2 regions of the Falseniella ignava genome follow, and region 2 is predicted to be linked to the other one. Evidence: a T-box and tRNA genes for the amino acid it is inferred to sense, from the RefSeq annotation. Region 2 holds a T-box; the other holds one or more tRNA genes.

What was found. A T-box is a leader RNA that pairs with one kind of tRNA and senses whether it is charged. The one in region 2 lies ahead of CYJ57_RS05090 (valine--tRNA ligase), so its partner is inferred to be a tRNA-Val.
Region 1: it encodes a tRNA-Val, which carries the amino acid that the T-box ahead of CYJ57_RS05090 (valine--tRNA ligase) is inferred to sense. The anticodon was not compared.

The regions. Positions count from the first base shown of each region.
Region 1 covers NZ_PKHE01000013.1:45,754-52,938, forward strand. The annotation lists partial or broken gene CYJ57_RS07830 (MiiA motif-containing surface protein) at 1-2,265, shown strand, start outside; gene CYJ57_RS05530 (TMEM164 family acyltransferase) at 2,442-3,137, shown strand; tRNA gene CYJ57_RS05535 (tRNA-Val) at 3,232-3,303, opposite strand; gene CYJ57_RS05540 (ribonucleoside-diphosphate reductase subunit alpha) at 3,404-5,107, opposite strand; gene CYJ57_RS05545 (ribonucleotide-diphosphate reductase subunit beta) at 5,151-6,641, opposite strand.
Region 2 covers NZ_PKHE01000012.1:2,137-11,724, reverse strand. The annotation lists gene CYJ57_RS05120 (hypothetical protein) at 1-269, shown strand, start outside; gene CYJ57_RS05115 (5'-methylthioadenosine/adenosylhomocysteine nucleosidase) at 291-992, shown strand; gene rpsD (30S ribosomal protein S4) at 1,206-1,811, shown strand; gene CYJ57_RS05105 (septation ring formation regulator EzrA) at 2,052-3,776, shown strand; gene CYJ57_RS05100 (cysteine desulfurase family protein) at 3,874-5,022, shown strand; gene thiI (tRNA uracil 4-sulfurtransferase ThiI) at 5,024-6,241, shown strand; T-box leader at 6,303-6,499, shown strand; gene CYJ57_RS05090 (valine--tRNA ligase) at 6,540-9,173, shown strand; gene CYJ57_RS05085 (bifunctional folylpolyglutamate synthase/dihydrofolate synthase) at 9,196-9,588, shown strand, end outside.

The sequences.
Region 1 (7,185 bases), on a different contig from region 2:
GTAGTAGCAGTCTGGGAAAAACTTGAAGATAAGAAAATAGCAGATGAAGTAGATCCAACAATTCCAGAAAAAACTGGAGTAAAAGATCTTGATAACTTAACTGATGATGAGAACAAAGAAGTTAAAGATAAGATTGAAGAAGCCAACAAGGATAAATTCCCAGAAGGCACAAAAGTCGAGGTAGATGATAAAGGTAATGCAACCATCACTTACCCAGACGGATCTAAAGATACAATCCCAGCGGAAGACTTAGTATTCCAATACGAACATGGTGAGCCAGAAATTACTGACAAACCAGAGCTTCCAATCGCTGATATCATTGAGCCAAATACTCCAGATAAAACTGGAGTAGAGGACAAAGATAACTTAACTGACGATGAGAAGAAAGAAGTTAAGGATAAGATTGAAGAAGCGAATAAAGATAACTTCCCAGAAGGAACAGAAGTAGAAGTTGACGATAAGGGTGATGCAACCATCACATATCCAGATGAGTCAACAGACACAATTCCAGCTAAAGATCTTGTAAAAGAAAAAGAATCTGAGGATAAGACAATAGCAGATGAAGTAGATCCAACAATTCCAGAAAAAACTGAAGTTGAAGATACGAACAAGCTAACCGAAGATGAGAAGAAAGAAGTAAAAGACAAGATTGAAGAAGCTAACAAGGATAAATTCCCAGAAGGTACAGAAGTAGAAGTTGGCGATAAGGGTGATGCAACCATCACGTATCCAGATGAGTCAACAGACACAATTCCAGCTAAAGATCTTGTAAAAGAAAAAGAATCTGAGGATAAGACTGACGCTGATAAGATTACTCCAAACATTCCAGAGGAAAAAACTGGCGTAAAAGATCTTGATAACTTAACTGACGATGAGAAGAAAGAAGTTAAGGATAAGATAGAAGAAGCCAACAAGGATAAATTCCCAGAAGGCACAGAAGTAGAAGTTGACGATAAAGGTGATGCAACCATCACTTACCCAGATAAGTCAACAGACACAATTCCAGCTAAAGATCTTGTAAAAGAAAAAGAATCTGAGGATAAGACTGACGCTGATAAGATTACTCCAAACATTCCAGAGGAAAAAACTGGCGTAAAAGATCTTGATAACTTAACTGACGATGAGAAGAAAGAAGTTAAGGATAAGATAGAAGAAGCCAACAAGGATAAATTCCCAGAAGGAACAGAAGTTGAAATTGACGATAAGGGTAATGCAACCATCACGTATCCAGACGGATCTAAAGATACAATCCCAGCGGAAGACTTAGTATTCCAATACAAGCATGGTGAGCCAGAAATTGATGACAAACCAGAGCTTCCAATCGCTGATATCATTGAGCCAAATACTCCAGATAAAACTGAAGTAGAGGACAAAGATAATTTAACTGAAAAAGAAAAAGAAGAAGTTAAAGATAAGATTGAAGAAGCTAACAAGGGTAAATTCCCAGAAGGCACAGAAGTAGAAGTTGGTGATAATGGAGACGTAACGGTTACTTACCCAGACGGATCTAAAGATGTTATCCCAGGTGATCAAACAGTCACTGAGAAAGAAAAATCTGATGCTGAGAAGAATCCAGCTGTCACTCCAGATGAGAAGACAGGTGTGAAAGATCTTAATAACTTAACAGACAAAGAGAAAGAAGAAGTTAAGGATAAAGTAGAAAAAGTGAACCCAGAAGCGAAAGATGTAACTATCGACGACAAGGGTAACGCAACGATTACTTATCCAGATGGATCAACGAACACAATTCCAGCAGAAGAACTTGTATTCCAATACGAGCATGGTGAGCCAGAAATCACTGACAAACCAGAACTTAAGATTGCGGATATTATCGATCCAATCATCCCTGACAAGACAGAAGTCGGACGCCCAGGTCTAACGCAAAGTGAAAGAGATGAAGTAGAGCGTAAGATTAAAGAAGCCAACAAAGATAACTTCCCAGAAGGAACGAAAGTTGAAGTGGATGAGTCTGGTAATGCAACAATCACGTATCCAGATGGATCGATCGATACGATTCCATGGAACAAACTTGTCTACCATCGTGATGATGAAGGAGCAGCTGAAAGCGACAAACCATCAGATGAAGCTTCAGATAAAGACTCTAAAGAAACTGAAGAAGCATCATCAACTGCTAAATCATCTTCAGGATTACTACCTGAAACAGGTGAGTCAGCTTCAACAGCAATCTTCGGTGCTGCAGCACTTTCAGTCTTAGCAGGTCTAGGATTAGTTGCAAAACGTCGCGAAGATGAAGAAGAAGCTTAATCGTTCATCACCAGATGAAAAGTCAGTTTAGACTCCAAACTATTGGAATCTAAGGCACAAAGACCCAAGCAAACGCTTGGGTCTTTAGTTTTGCCAAAAACGATAGTATCTCTAAGGAAATTTTGCTATAATATCGAAGTAGAATTTTGTATTTTTTTAAAGGGAGGTGGAAGTCGATGGATATACAATATTTTTTCCGAGTGGCGGAAGATAGTGCGGCACCGGAAGTACCGCTGCCATTCATCATTGGCTGTATTGCGATGATGTTTTATATTGCGCGTCGGTGGGATCGGCCGAAGGTATTTGCCTGGTTAGCCATTGCAATGCAAGTGATGATCTTAACGTGGTATCAGCTTACCGGGAATTTATTGGCAGATGGCTTACCACTCTATCATTGTCGGATTGCAATCTGGGTTTTAAGTATCGGGATACTGCTAGATAAGCGAACCAAGCTGATGACTTGGTCAAGTCTGATTGGACTACCTTTCTCACTGATTGTGCTACTTATTCGCGATATGAACGAATACCAATTCCCTCATATTACTAATGTTTATTACTTTGCCGGGCATATCTTAATTTTCTTAATGTCCTATCATTACTTAACCGAACAGCCGGTGAAGATTTCTAGTCAAGCTCTTATCTCCTACACGCTTGCGATACATTGTGGGGTTGAACTAGTGAACTTATTGCTTGGAAGCAATTATAGTTATTTAAGACGACTTCCAATTCTCAGTTATGCGGATATCAATCGGTATGCTTTTCTCATTGTGACGGTCTGTGTGTTAGCGATGCTCTTCTTAATGCGCTGGGCAGTTCATCTTTATTGGCATTCCGTGAAGATTCCTGAACCACAGCCCACAACCCATGATTAATTGATTTAAAAAGCTCGCAAGAGCTTTTTTATTATGCGATGGAATGGCACAACAAAAAAAGCAAGAAGCCGTAATCGACTTCTTGCTTGTGTGATGGTCCTTGTAGGACTTGAACCTACGACCCCTAGCTTGTCGAGCTAGTGCTCTCCCACTGAGCTAAAGAACCAGTAACATCTACTATTAGACCATAAATTCTAATAAAAAGCAAATCTTTTAGGTAAAGAAATAACCTCAACCTGCTCTGGGTTGAGGTTATATGTCTTCGATTAAGCTTCACAAGCCAAGCAGACGCTTGAGCGGTAGAAGGCTTGCGCTGCAGAAGTTGAGTGTTGGTAGTAAAGAGATTTAATCCCATTTTCCCAAGCGTAGAGATACAATTGATTCATCTCTTTAGCCGTTGTCGTCGCTGGGTTGATCATAATGTTCAAGGATTGAGACTGATCAATATAGCGTTGACGTACCGCAGCTTGGTTGATTACTTCGTATTGGTTAATTTCAGCGAATGTCTTGAAGACATTCTTCTCATGGTCACTTAAGAAGTCTAAGTGAAGAACTGAACCGTCGTGATTCTTAATTGATTCCCACACATCAGGCGTGTTGCGGCCTTTTTCTTCCAGTAACTCGACTAAGTAGCGGTTACGGATGGTTGTCTTAATCTTACTCATATCTTTCACGTAGTAATTACTGAAGAGTGGTTCAATCGATTGTGAGACTTGTCCGATAATAAAGGCAGACGAAGTTGTCGGTGCAATCGCCATGGTAGTTGTATTGCGGCGTCCAGTTCCTTTAAGGATCAGAGGCTCACCGAATAATTCAGCTAACTCACAAGAGGCTTTCTCGGCACGTTCTTGAATCGTCCGATGAATCTCTTCGTTGAGGTAGCTTGCTTCTTCAGATTCAAAGGCAATGAGATTGGATTGTAGGAGTGAATGCCAACCTAAGACACCCAGACCAAGGGCGCGGTTCTCAACCGCAAAGTTATAAGCTCGCTCCATAAAGTGGAAGGCTTCGCGGTATTCGAATTGATCGGAATCACGTAATTTTTCTAACTTTTCGATAAATTCACTCATTACTGCATCTAAGAAGTAGATCATCGTTTCAACGGCGTCGGTATCTTTCCACTCGTTGTAGTGAAGCACGTTCATTGATGACAAGTTACATACGAAAGACCAACGGTCGTTATCTGGTAACATAATCTCGCTACATAAGTTCGAGTGGGTAATTGGGTAATCACGGTACCACTCAGGTTTATTATTATTGATGGTATCCGTAAAGAGGATATAAGGGTAACCCATTTCCACACGACGTTGGATAACTTTAGCCCAAGTCGCACGTTTTTCACGGTCACCTTGAATCATTTCGCGCATCCATTCATCTGACACGGTAACGGCGTGGTTCAAGTCTTGAATATCGTTTCCTTCGACCCCGATTTCTAAGAATTCATCGATATCAGGGTGATCGATGGGTAAGTATGGTGCGAAACGGCCGCGACGGCTCGAGCCTTGGCTTACTGTATCGGTCATTTGCTCGAATAATTTCATAAAGTGAACGGCACCACTTGAATAGCCGTTATTCGTAATGGCAGCGCCGCGTGGGCGTAGGTGACCGAAGAACCCTGAGGTCCCGCCGCCGTACTTAGACATCATACCAATCTCTGCCGCTGTATATAAGATGGATGCCATATTATCATCCGGTGTAGATCCAAAGCATGAGATTGGGAAGCCGCGGTTTGAGCCAAAGTTGGTCCAGACAGGGGTAGAAAGAGAATAATAACCACGGCCTAAGTAAGTATAGAACTTATCACTAAACCCATCGATGCCTAAGATTTCTTCGGCTCGGTCGGCAATTTCTCTCAAGCGACTGTGAGCGTCTTGTCCCTCTCTTAAGTAGCCACGCTCTAAGAATGTCTGGCTATCTTCTGTCAGCCAATAGAATGGCTCATATTCACGATTCTTTAATTGTGCGGTCATGTTTAAAACTCCTTTAATCTATAATCATCATCGACAGCTCGAATTAGAATAGGTCGTCGGCTGTCATCGACTGTGAACGTTTCGTGTAGTTCACAGAGCGTTTGGCGAAGAAGTCAACGTGTTTGGTTGAGACAATCTCTTCGTCAAACCATAAGGTTTTTTCAACTTCAGCTAAGTCGGTCTCGAAGATGCGTTCAAGTCCGATCGCTTCGAGTGAGTTGTTCAGGCGATTCTTAATAAATTCAAGAACAGTTTGTGTCGGCATAAAGTCAATTTCGCCATCTTCATAGATCCAATCTAAGACATCTTTCTCAGATTCGTAGGCTTGTTTAACAAGCGTGTAGATTTCTTCTTTTAATTCATCGTCAAACCAGTCAGGGTTTTCAGCTTTAATGGTATTGATTAAATCAATGCCGAACTCTCCGTGGAGTTGTTCTTCTTTAGAAGTCGCTTCGATAACGTTGGAAATTCCGCTGAATAAGTTTTTCTGTTTATTGAACGACATAATAATTAAGAACTGACTGAATAGTGAGATATGTTCAATAAAGGCAGAGAATAATAAGATTGAAATGGTGTAGTCACGGTTGGAACCGGTTTGTGAATATTTAATATGTGAGTTTAAGTAATCCACCCGGTGGTTCAATGCTGGAATTTGTTCGATTTCTTCGAAAATTTCGTTCAATCCGAGTAATTCCAATAAATGTGAGTAGGCGTCTGAGTGACGAACTTCTGACTCGGCAAAAGTCATCCCAACGTTGGCCAGTTCTGGCTTTGGTAAGCGGTCGTATAATTTCGCCCAGAACGTCTTCACGCTAACTTCTACTTGAGAGATGGCGAGCATCGCATTGCGGATGGCAGTTCTTTCGTGCGGTTCTACGTTGATTTTGTAGTCTTGAATATCAGACGTGTAGTTATACTCGGTATGTAGCCAGTATGAATGTTGGATGGCTTCTTTATATGATTCTAATTCAGGATATTCGTAAGGTTTCAAGTTCTTACGTGGTTTGAAGATATCACGTTGACGCGCTTTCGTCTGTTCCGCACGGTAAAGGATGTAAGCTTTGGCCGTTCTTGGGAAGCTTTGTAACATCAGTTCGGTCTCAACTAAGTCTTGGATTTCCTCAACGTGAATCGGATCGATATCGATTTTTTCGATGACTTTTTGCGTCACAGTATTGATTTCCATATCGTTTAATTCATGAGTTTCATTATTAGCTTTTTGAATGGCAATCTCAATCTTCGTTGGGTCAAAATCAACACGGTCGCCGTTACGTTTGGTAACGTGTTGCGGGATTTTGCTGGTGCCATGGATATAGTGTAGTAAATTCGAATAAAGTGGCTCGTGTGGACGATGGACCCCGTCAATAAAGACTTGAGGCACAGTCATTAATCCAAGTGAGTGGAGATGTTCACGTGCTTCAGGATGCAATTCAATATCGATTTCTTCGTAGACGATATTATTTTTATCCATCCAATCTTTAAGACGAGTACACCATGGGCAGACTTTTTTACTATAAACTTGTACTTGAGTCATTTCGAACGCTCCTTTATGAATGATTTGATTTTGTTGTGTCGCTACTATAGTAATGTATCATAAGCACGGCAAGGTAACCAATCATACGCTTCTCGATTTTGATAAATTTAGCGACATAAATTCAACTTATAGTATACCATGTATTGCTCATTAAAAAAATCACAACTCGATGAGTGGTGATTATTCGATATTCAATAATTGATAGATGGAATGATCAATTAAGTGCAAGACTTTCTCTGTTGGGAAGCGGTGGATCGAGCAGAGAGGTTTGTTTGAGATTGGCGACAAAGCTAATCTAGTTAATAAGCAGAAAGATTCATCTATATAGTAGAACGCGGCCGTTTAAGTAAAAGTCTGATTGTGTGAGGAAACTTAGCGATAGAGCATTCATTTGTTTATAAAGGAAAATATTGTCCTTACCACTTTGCTTGAAGTTAGCTTATGTAGGCGAAACCTGTCCTAATCGCTAATTCAATTACGATGATGAAGGACTTCATAGAGCGATTTACCTAAGTTTCATCATGTTTAGATTTTTAAAATTTTA
Region 2 (9,588 bases):
TGAATCAAAAAAAATCAGATTCACTGTACCAAGATTATTTGGATTACCAATCGAATGCATCAGAACCGCCGTTAGATGAAATGCCATACTCAATGGATTCAAACCCCCAATCAGAACGGGGGGAAATCCCATTGCAAGAAGACTTTGAAGAGGAGCTTCCGGAGCAACGACTTCACTATAGTGCGAAGATTGATTACTTTTTAAACAATAGCATTGTCGTTACAGCGGTACTTCTAATTTTAGTATTAGTAATAGCATTTTTAATTTAACGAGAGGAGTTACTTATAGAGATGATTGGAATTATTGGGGCAATGGCCCAAGAAGTTGCAATATTAAAGGAGCAGTTACAAAACCGTCAATTGATTGAACATTACGAGCATCAATTTTATACAGGACAATTGGGAGAACAAGAGGTGGTAGTGGTTCAATCCGGGATTGGGAAAGTTAATGCAGCCATCGTCGTTCCGCTACTCAAGATGCTCTTTGAAGTCGATTATATTATTAATACTGGAAGTGCCGGAGCACTTGATTCAGCTTTAAGTATAGGTGATGTCGTCATCGCTCATTCACTCGTATATCATGATGTGGATGTCACGAGTTTCGGCTATAAATATGGACAAATGGCTGGGATGCCTGAAGCGTATTATCCGGATTCTCAGCTACAATCCTTAGCGAAAGAAGCGAGTCATCATATTGGAATCGAGCCTTATGTTGGAATGATCGTCTCTGGCGATCAATTTGTGGCTGGTGCCGAGGAACGTCAAGCAATTCTTGAGAAACTGCCTTTTGCTCGAGCCTGTGAAATGGAATCCACTGCCATTGCGCAAGCGTGCTATCGATTTGATATTCCATTTATTATTATTCGGGCAATTTCAGATCAAGCAGATGGACAAGCGCATCTCAGCTTTGATGAATTTCTGGAGGTTGCGAGTCAATCTTCTGCTACGCTAGTTATGTATTTAGTGGAACAAATAGGAACTTTAACAAAATAAGAAATAAAGTTGCAAGACTTGAATATATCTGATACAATAGCGATTGTGTAAAATAATGCAGCATTGAAGATAGAGTAAGGCTTTCATTCGGAATCCATACGGAGAGTGAGTAACTGCGGCTGCTAAATGTGAAAGCTTATAAGAAGAATGTACTTATTCGGATTTTCATCGAATTATTTTACTCCAAAATGAAATTAATGGAGGAATTTAAATATGGCACGTTATACAGGACCAGCATGGAAAAAATCACGTCGTCTTGGTATTTCTTTAACAGAAACTGGAAAGGAAATTGCAAAACGCAACTACCCACCAGGACAGCATGGTAACCAACGTAAAAAATTATCAGAATACGCATTACAACTTCAAGAGAAGCAAAAACTTCGCTTTATGTATGGTATTAACGAACGTCAATTCCGTAAGTTATACGACCGTGCAGGTAAGATGGAAGGGAAACATGGTGAAAACTTCCTTATCTTACTTGAAACACGCTTAGATAACTTAGTTTATCGTTTAGGATTTGCGAACACACGTCGTCAAGCACGTCAATTAGTTAACCACGGTCATATTCAAGTTGATGGATCACGTGTTGATATTCCATCTTACTTAGTAGAACCAGGTCAAGTGATTGGTTTACGTGAGCGTTCAGAAAGCTTAGCATTGATTAAAGATAACTTAGAAAACACAGTAACTCGTTTAGAATTTATCGAGTTTGATGAAAATTCTAAATCTGGTAAAATGACTCGTTTACCTGAACGTAGCGAATTAAACGCTGAAATCGACGAATCATTCGTTGTTGAATACTACAACAAATTAGGTTAATTACAAAAACGCACCACTTAGAAATGTTGGTTTCAAGATTTCTAAGTGGTTTTTTTCTGAGTTAATTCGAATGAAAAACGCTGTGTGTCAAAAATCATCAAAAAATACGGTATAAGTAGGCTCAGCTAGGGTAAAATACGTTTAATTAATGAGAAATACTTTTATTTAGCGATGGTCAATGGTATACTTTAAAAGGAATTATATAATCATTATGTACGAGTGTTAGAAGGGACGTAGACAATGAGTGTGACTTTCACAGATATCCTATTTGCGATTGTTGTTATCTTCTTGGTCATATCAGGAATTGTCTTTTTCATGAAAACTCAACGAACAAAAGAAGTTCGTGAGTTAGAGAATCGAAAAGATGAGATGATGACAGTTTCAATAGCGGATCAATTATTTACCTTAAAAAATATGGAGTTATCCGGTCAGACTAAACGGAAATATGAAAGTTTAGTAGCGACATGGCAAACTTTAACCAATTATCAATTTACTGAGATAGAATCTACGATTATTATTGCTGAACAGTACATTGATCAAATGAAATTAATTAAAGCCAAAAATGCAATGAATGAAGCAACCGATTTACTCGAATCGACGGAAATTGAAGTCAATGAGTTGCATGATGAATTGACGAAGTTAATTGATGTGACGGAATCAAATCAAGTTCGCTATGAAAGCTTACTTGAACGATACAATACATCCCGCAAAAATATTATGAACCATTCTTTCGACTACGGTCCAGCGATCGAGACATTAGAAAAGAATTTACAGTATTTAGAGTTGAACTTTACTCGTTACAATGAATTAATGAGTGAAGGAGATTATCTTGAGGCGCAAGATATGCTTGGCAAAACTGATTCAGATCTGTCTACGCTAGAGGAAATTTTAGAAAAATTACCTAAGATGTATTCGAAGATTACAAGTGAGTATGAGGAAAATCTAGAAGATATTGCCCAAGGCTATAAGCGCATGGAAGAGAGCAAGTTCAAATTTGATGATGTCCATGTCTTAGAACGTGTAGATGAGATTCAAGAACGTTTGAATGAAGCAAAAACGCATATTAAGAATGCCGACTTAGCTGAAGCACAGACATTGATGGATAAATCTGAACGTGATATTAATGCCATGTATGATTTCTTACAAGCGGAAATTGATGCTAAAGAGGCTGTACAGGGATTAATGCATCAATTAACTCAATCATTAGCTCAAATTAAAGATGATAATCGCTATACGACTATTGAAGTAGATCGGATTGCGCAAAGTTATGTTTTGCATGATAATCAAGAAGACCGGATTGCGAATATTACCGAAAATATCCAACGTGATCAGGAAGAATTTGCTCAATTAATCCAAGAAGTTAAAGAACATGAAGCGATTTATACTAAGGTATTACAACGGCTTAAGCGTATTGAAAAGAGAATCGATGAATATCTCACACAACAACAAGGAATTATCCAAAGTCTTGCTTCGTTGAGTCAACGCGAAAAAGATGCAAAGAGCAATTTAGATTTATTTGAACTTGATTTACGAAATATGAAGCGACGTTTGGAAAAACAACATCTACCTGGATTGTCGCAATCATTTTACGATAAGTTCTACTTAGTGACTGATCAAATCGAGTATATGTCTAAAGAACTTAATCGGGTCCAAGTCGATATGAATGAAGTAGAAGCATTAGAACAAGATTTGGCCGAAAATATGGCGACATTAGAAGAGATGGCGGAAGAATACATTGATAATGCAACACTCACGGAATATATGATTCAACATAGTAACCGATTCCGTTATGATATTCCAGAAATGGAACAAGCGATTCGTGAAGCAGAGTTTCTATTTTATGAGCAATTCCGCTACGGTGAAGCTTTAAATGTAATTGAAAAAGCACTTTATCGTGTTGATCGAGAAGGACCAACTCAAGTTCGTCGTATGTATCAACAAGAAAAACAACATCGAATTTATTAAATTAAAGCACATTTTTTCGGACAATTTGATATTAAATATTTTAAATTGAACAAGACACCTGTTTTGTTCAATTTTTTATTGAAAAGAGGGGATCATCGTGAATTATTTTGACCATAGTGCCACGACTCAGCCACTACCTGAAGTGATGGGAACGTATCAGCAAGTAGCTACCCAGTTTTTCGCCAATCCATCGAGTGCGCATGAACTAGGGCAAAGGGCTCGTCAATTATTAGAACAAGCTCGCAAGCAAGTTGCTGAAATACTATCGTATCGTAGCGATGAAATTTACTTTGCTTCAAGTGGAACGGAAGTAAATAATTGGGTCATTAAAGCGATTGCGCCATCCTATATAAGTGGTGCAAAAAAAGCAACTCTAATTACAACGTCTTATGAGCACCCATCGATTCGTGAATCCGTCCAATATTTGCAATCATCGGGCCACTCGATTGAATACTTACCGATTGATTCTAGCGGTGCTTGTGATTATGAAACGTTAGAAAAGTTGTTAACCGATAAACCGATTGGAATGTTATCAACGATGGGCGTCAATAATGAAGTAGGCAGCCTACTAGATTTTGATCGAATTGCGAAGTTGCTAGAGCCGTATCCGCAAGTGATTTGGCATGTGGATGCGGTCCAATGTTTGACGACCCAATTAGATTCAATCCTTCACCCAAGAATTGATATGTTAACTTTATCAGGGCATAAGTTCCATAGTGGGCGAGGCACCGGAATTTTAGCTTGTCGACAACGGGTAAATCTCCTACCTTTCTTGGACGGGGGAGGTCAAGAGATGGGGATGCGAAGTAGTACTGAAAACCTAGCCAGCATTGTCGCAACTGCCAAAGCTCTTCGCCTCACTGCTGAAAGACAAGCAGTGGCAAAGGCTACGTTGGTACAATTTAAAGACCAAATTATACACCAATTATCTCAGTATGGCTGGCAACTATTTAATCCAACGCATAGTAGTGAACATATTATTTGTGCAGCATTGCCACCAATTCCTGGTGAAGTTTTAGTGCATGCTTTTGAAGAAAACGAAATTTACCTTTCTACTACGAGCGCTTGCTCAAGTCGTAAACATCAACCGCATGCTACGCTAAGAGCCATGGGTGTAAACGATGTAATCAGTCAATCGGCTATTCGTATTAGTCTATCACAACACACTTCACCACAAGAGGTGGATTCACTTATTCAAGCGATTGCGAAAGTTAGTCAACAATTACAGCTCAGGAAGGAGTCATAGAATGACAACCAAACGACTTAAAATTCATTATGGGGAATTGTCAACTAAAGGAAAAAATCGTCGAATGTTTCAGCAGAAATTAGCCGAACAAATTCGCTATAAGACCAAATCACTCGAAAAAATTAAAATCATAGCTAATTTTGATTTTATGTATTTAGAGTGGGAAACAACACCTTATGAATCAATCATTGAAATTATTAAAACAATTCCTGGAATTGCTCGATTTGAACCGGTTTATCAAGTCGAAAAAAATCTGGGAGCTATTCAATCACGTGCAGTAGAATTATTTAACGAATTATCTATTGAACCAGGAGATTCCTTTAAAGTTGTAGCAAAACGTTCGGATAAAAATTTTGTTTACGATACTTATGATATACAGCGTGAAGTTGGGCATGTCATCGGAGAAACTTTTCCACAACTCAAAGTTGAAATGCGCCAACCGACTTATCGCTTAGCCGTTCAAATTGATCAAGGGAACCATGCTTATTTAAGCTTAGTGACTTATCTAGGATTGCAAGGAATGCCATACGGCTCCAGTGGGCGTGGTCTACTGATGTTATCAGGTGGATTTGATTCACCGGTGGCAGGGTATCTGATGATGAAGCGAGGCCTTGAGATTGAAGCCGTTCATTTTAGTAGTCCACCTTATACGAGTCCACAAGCATTAGATAAAGCAAAGAGATTAGCGAGCACTTTAGCACATTACGGGATGCCGATCCAATTTATTAATATCCCCTTTGCTAAGATTCAAGAGTCGATTAAAGCGCATGTTCATGACCAAGCATCGATGACGGTCATGCGGCGAATGATGTTACGAATTATGGATCGCTTAATTGTGTTACGAAAAGCTGATGCGATTGTGAATGGGGAATCCCTCGGACAAGTAGCCTCTCAAACGATTCAAAGTATGCGAGTGATTAATGAAGTGACACACACACCGATTTTAAGGCCTTTAATTGCTTATGATAAAAATGACATTATCGATATTGCCCAAAATATCGGGACGCATGATATTTCAAATGAGCCTTTTGAAGATTGTTGTACAGTTTTTGCTCCAGCATCTCCACATACTAAGCCGAGAATTGAGAAGATTGAAGAACTGGAATCACGATTGCCGATTGAAGCGCTCGTTGAAGATGCGATTAATAATTTAACGATTGAAGTTATTGATGAGCATTATCAAGCGAGACAAATAGAGCAATACGATCAGTTCTTATAATTACACCCGTTTAAAACTTACTTGTCTATTGAGGTGACATCTGCTAAACTAGGCGTATATAATTGAAGCGAAGAAGAGAAGAGTAGTTAACAAATATTAGAGAGAAGACGGATGGTGAAAGTCTTTACGTTGACGAATGTAGCTCGGAGCAATAGTGTACGAATAATTGAGTGCATTACGGATAGATTTCCGTTATCAACATTGAGAATGACAGATGTCATTAAATTAGGTGGTACCACGATTCACAGCGTCCTATGTTATGTAGGACGTTTTTTTATTGAGAAAGGAAGGCGATACAATGGTTGAAATGGCCAGTAAATATAATCAGCATGATGTAGAAAAAGGTAGATATCAAAAATGGGTTGACCAAGATGTGTTTAAACCGTCAGGAGATGTCAAAGCCGCTCCGTATTCGATTGTTATTCCACCGCCGAACGTGACAGGTAAGTTGCACTTAGGTCACGCATGGGATGTGACATTGCAAGATATGATTATCCGTCAAAAGCGTATGCAAGGTTACGACACACTTTATCTCCCAGGGATGGACCATGCAGGAATTGCGACCCAAGCGCGTGTTGAGGCACGTTTACGTGAACAAGGAATTAGCCGATATGATTTAGGTCGCGAAAAATTCCTCGATAAAGTTTGGGAATGGAAAAATGAATATGCTGCAACAATCCGCGAACAATGGGCAAAAATGGGGATTTCAGTAGATTATAGCCGTGAACGATTTACTTTAGATGAGGGCTTAAATAAAGCAGTTAATAAGGTATTTGTTGAATTATATCGCAAGGGACTTATTTATCGTGGGGAATATATTATTAACTGGGATCCTGAAGCTCAAACAGCATTATCGGATATTGAAGTAATTTATAAAGATATTCAAGGGGCTTTTTATCATATTGAATATCCAATTGTCGATTCAGATGAGCGAGTTGAAATCGCAACAACGCGTCCAGAAACGATGCTCGGAGATACAGCGATTGCGGTTCATCCAGATGATGAACGCTATCAACATTTGATTGGTAAGAAAGTTTTATTACCACTCGTCAATCGTGAAATTCCTATCGTGGCGGATACTTATGTCAACATGGAATTTGGAACAGGGGTCGTTAAAATTACACCAGCTCATGATCCGAATGACTTTGAAGTTGGAAATCGTCATGACTTACCGCGCATCAATATTATGGATACAGCGGGAGTGATTAATGAAGCCGGAGGTCCTTATGCAAATCTTGATCGCTTTGAAGCTAGAAAACGAGTGGTAGCAGATCTTAAAGAGCAAGGGTACCTTATTAAGATTGAAGAGATGGTCCATAGTGTTGGCCATTCTGAACGATCTGGCGCAGTGGTGGAGCCATATTTATCAACGCAATGGTTTGTTAAGATGGAGCCATTAGCAAAACAAGCTCTCGAAAATCAAATGACAGACGATCGAGTCGATTTTTATCCACCACGTTTTGAAGATACTTTCCGCCAATGGATGGAAAATGTACACGATTGGGTAATATCACGTCAATTATGGTGGGGACATCAAATTCCGGCATGGTATCATAATGAAACTGGTGAAATCTACGTTGGTGAGCAACCTCCTACTAATATTGAAGAGTACACTCAAGATCCGGATGTATTGGATACTTGGTTCTCTAGTGCACTATGGCCATTTTCAACGATGGGCTGGCCAGATGAATCAGCAGCTGACTATCAACGTTATTTCCCAACGAACACGTTAGTGACGGGTTATGACATTATTTTCTTCTGGGTTAGCCGAATGATTTTCCAATCGCTGGAATTTACAGATAAAGCACCTTTCAAAAATGTTCTGCTTCACGGATTAATTCGTGATAGCGAAGGCCGTAAGATGAGTAAATCGTTAGGTAATGGAATTGACCCAATGGACGTCATCGAAGAATATGGCGTTGATGCATTGCGCTGGTTCTTAGCCAATGGTTCCGCTCCAGGGCAAGACGTGCGTTATATGCCTGAAAAATTGTCCTCTGCTTGGAATTTTATCAATAAAATATGGAATGCGAGCCGCTACGTATTGATGAACGTCGACGGAAAAACAATCGATGAAATTGATCTTTCGGGTGAGAAAACATTAGCTGACCGTTGGATTTTATCGCGACTTCAGTCAACCATTGAATCTGTTACGCGACTATTTGAAAAATTTGAATTTGGTGAAGCGGGTCGATTATTATTCCACTTTATTTGGGATGACTATTGTGATTGGTATATTGAGATGACTAAGGAAGTCTTACAAAGTGAGACAGCTGACAAAACAACGACACAAAGTATTTTAATTTATGTGTTAGACCAATTTTTACGCCTACTACATCCGATTATGCCATTTGTAACTGAAGAAATTTGGGGGCATCTAGCAGGTGATGATCGTTCGATTGTGGTCGCAGATTATCCGGTAGTTCAATCAGAATTTATCGATCAAACGAGTGAAAAAGCGATGGGACAATTGATGGATGTCATTATTGCTGTTCGTCAAATTCGTAATGAAATGAATACCCCATTGAGTAAACCGGTTGATATGATGATACAAGTTAAAAATGAAGAGAGTCTAGCAATTTTAACATCCAATGAAGAGTATATTCGCCGATTCTGTAATCCAAATGATCTACAAATTGCCCTTGAAGTAGAAACGCCTGAAGAAGTCGTTACTCAAAGTCTCGCTTTTGCTCAAATTTATATGCCCCTGAAGGGATTAGTTGTTTTAGAGGATGAAATTAAGCGATTAACAAAAGAACAACAAAAATTAGAGCAAGAAGTGAAGCGAGCACAAGGTAAGCTGAACAATGAAAAATTTGTTCAAAATGCGCCAGAAAAGTTAGTGAATCAAGAAAGAGAAAAACTTGAAAACTATGAGACTCGGTTAGCGGGCGTGGTTCAACAAATTCAAAAATTACAAGCGATGTTATAAAAACAAGCAGTAGGAGTAAAGTATGAAATTTGAGACGTTAGAAGCAGGATTAAAATGGTTAGAGTCACAGCATAATAACGAATCCAAACGATTCAACGAAAAAATAAAAGTCGCGATGGATTTTTTTAATAATCCACACGAAACTTTTCCAATTATTCATGTAACTGGAACAAATGGTAAGGGTTCTGTTACTAGTTATTTAAGAGACTTACTGATGAGTCAAGGACTTACAGTAGGGACGTTTACTTCACCACATATCGAACGAATCAACGAACGGATTGCGGTGAACGGACAACCTATCTCAGACGAAGATTTATTGGCGATTATTGAAAAGATGTATGATGTGAATGAATATTTATCGACTACTGAATATGGGCGATTGGTGTTTTTTGAAAATTATACCGTGATGATGGCT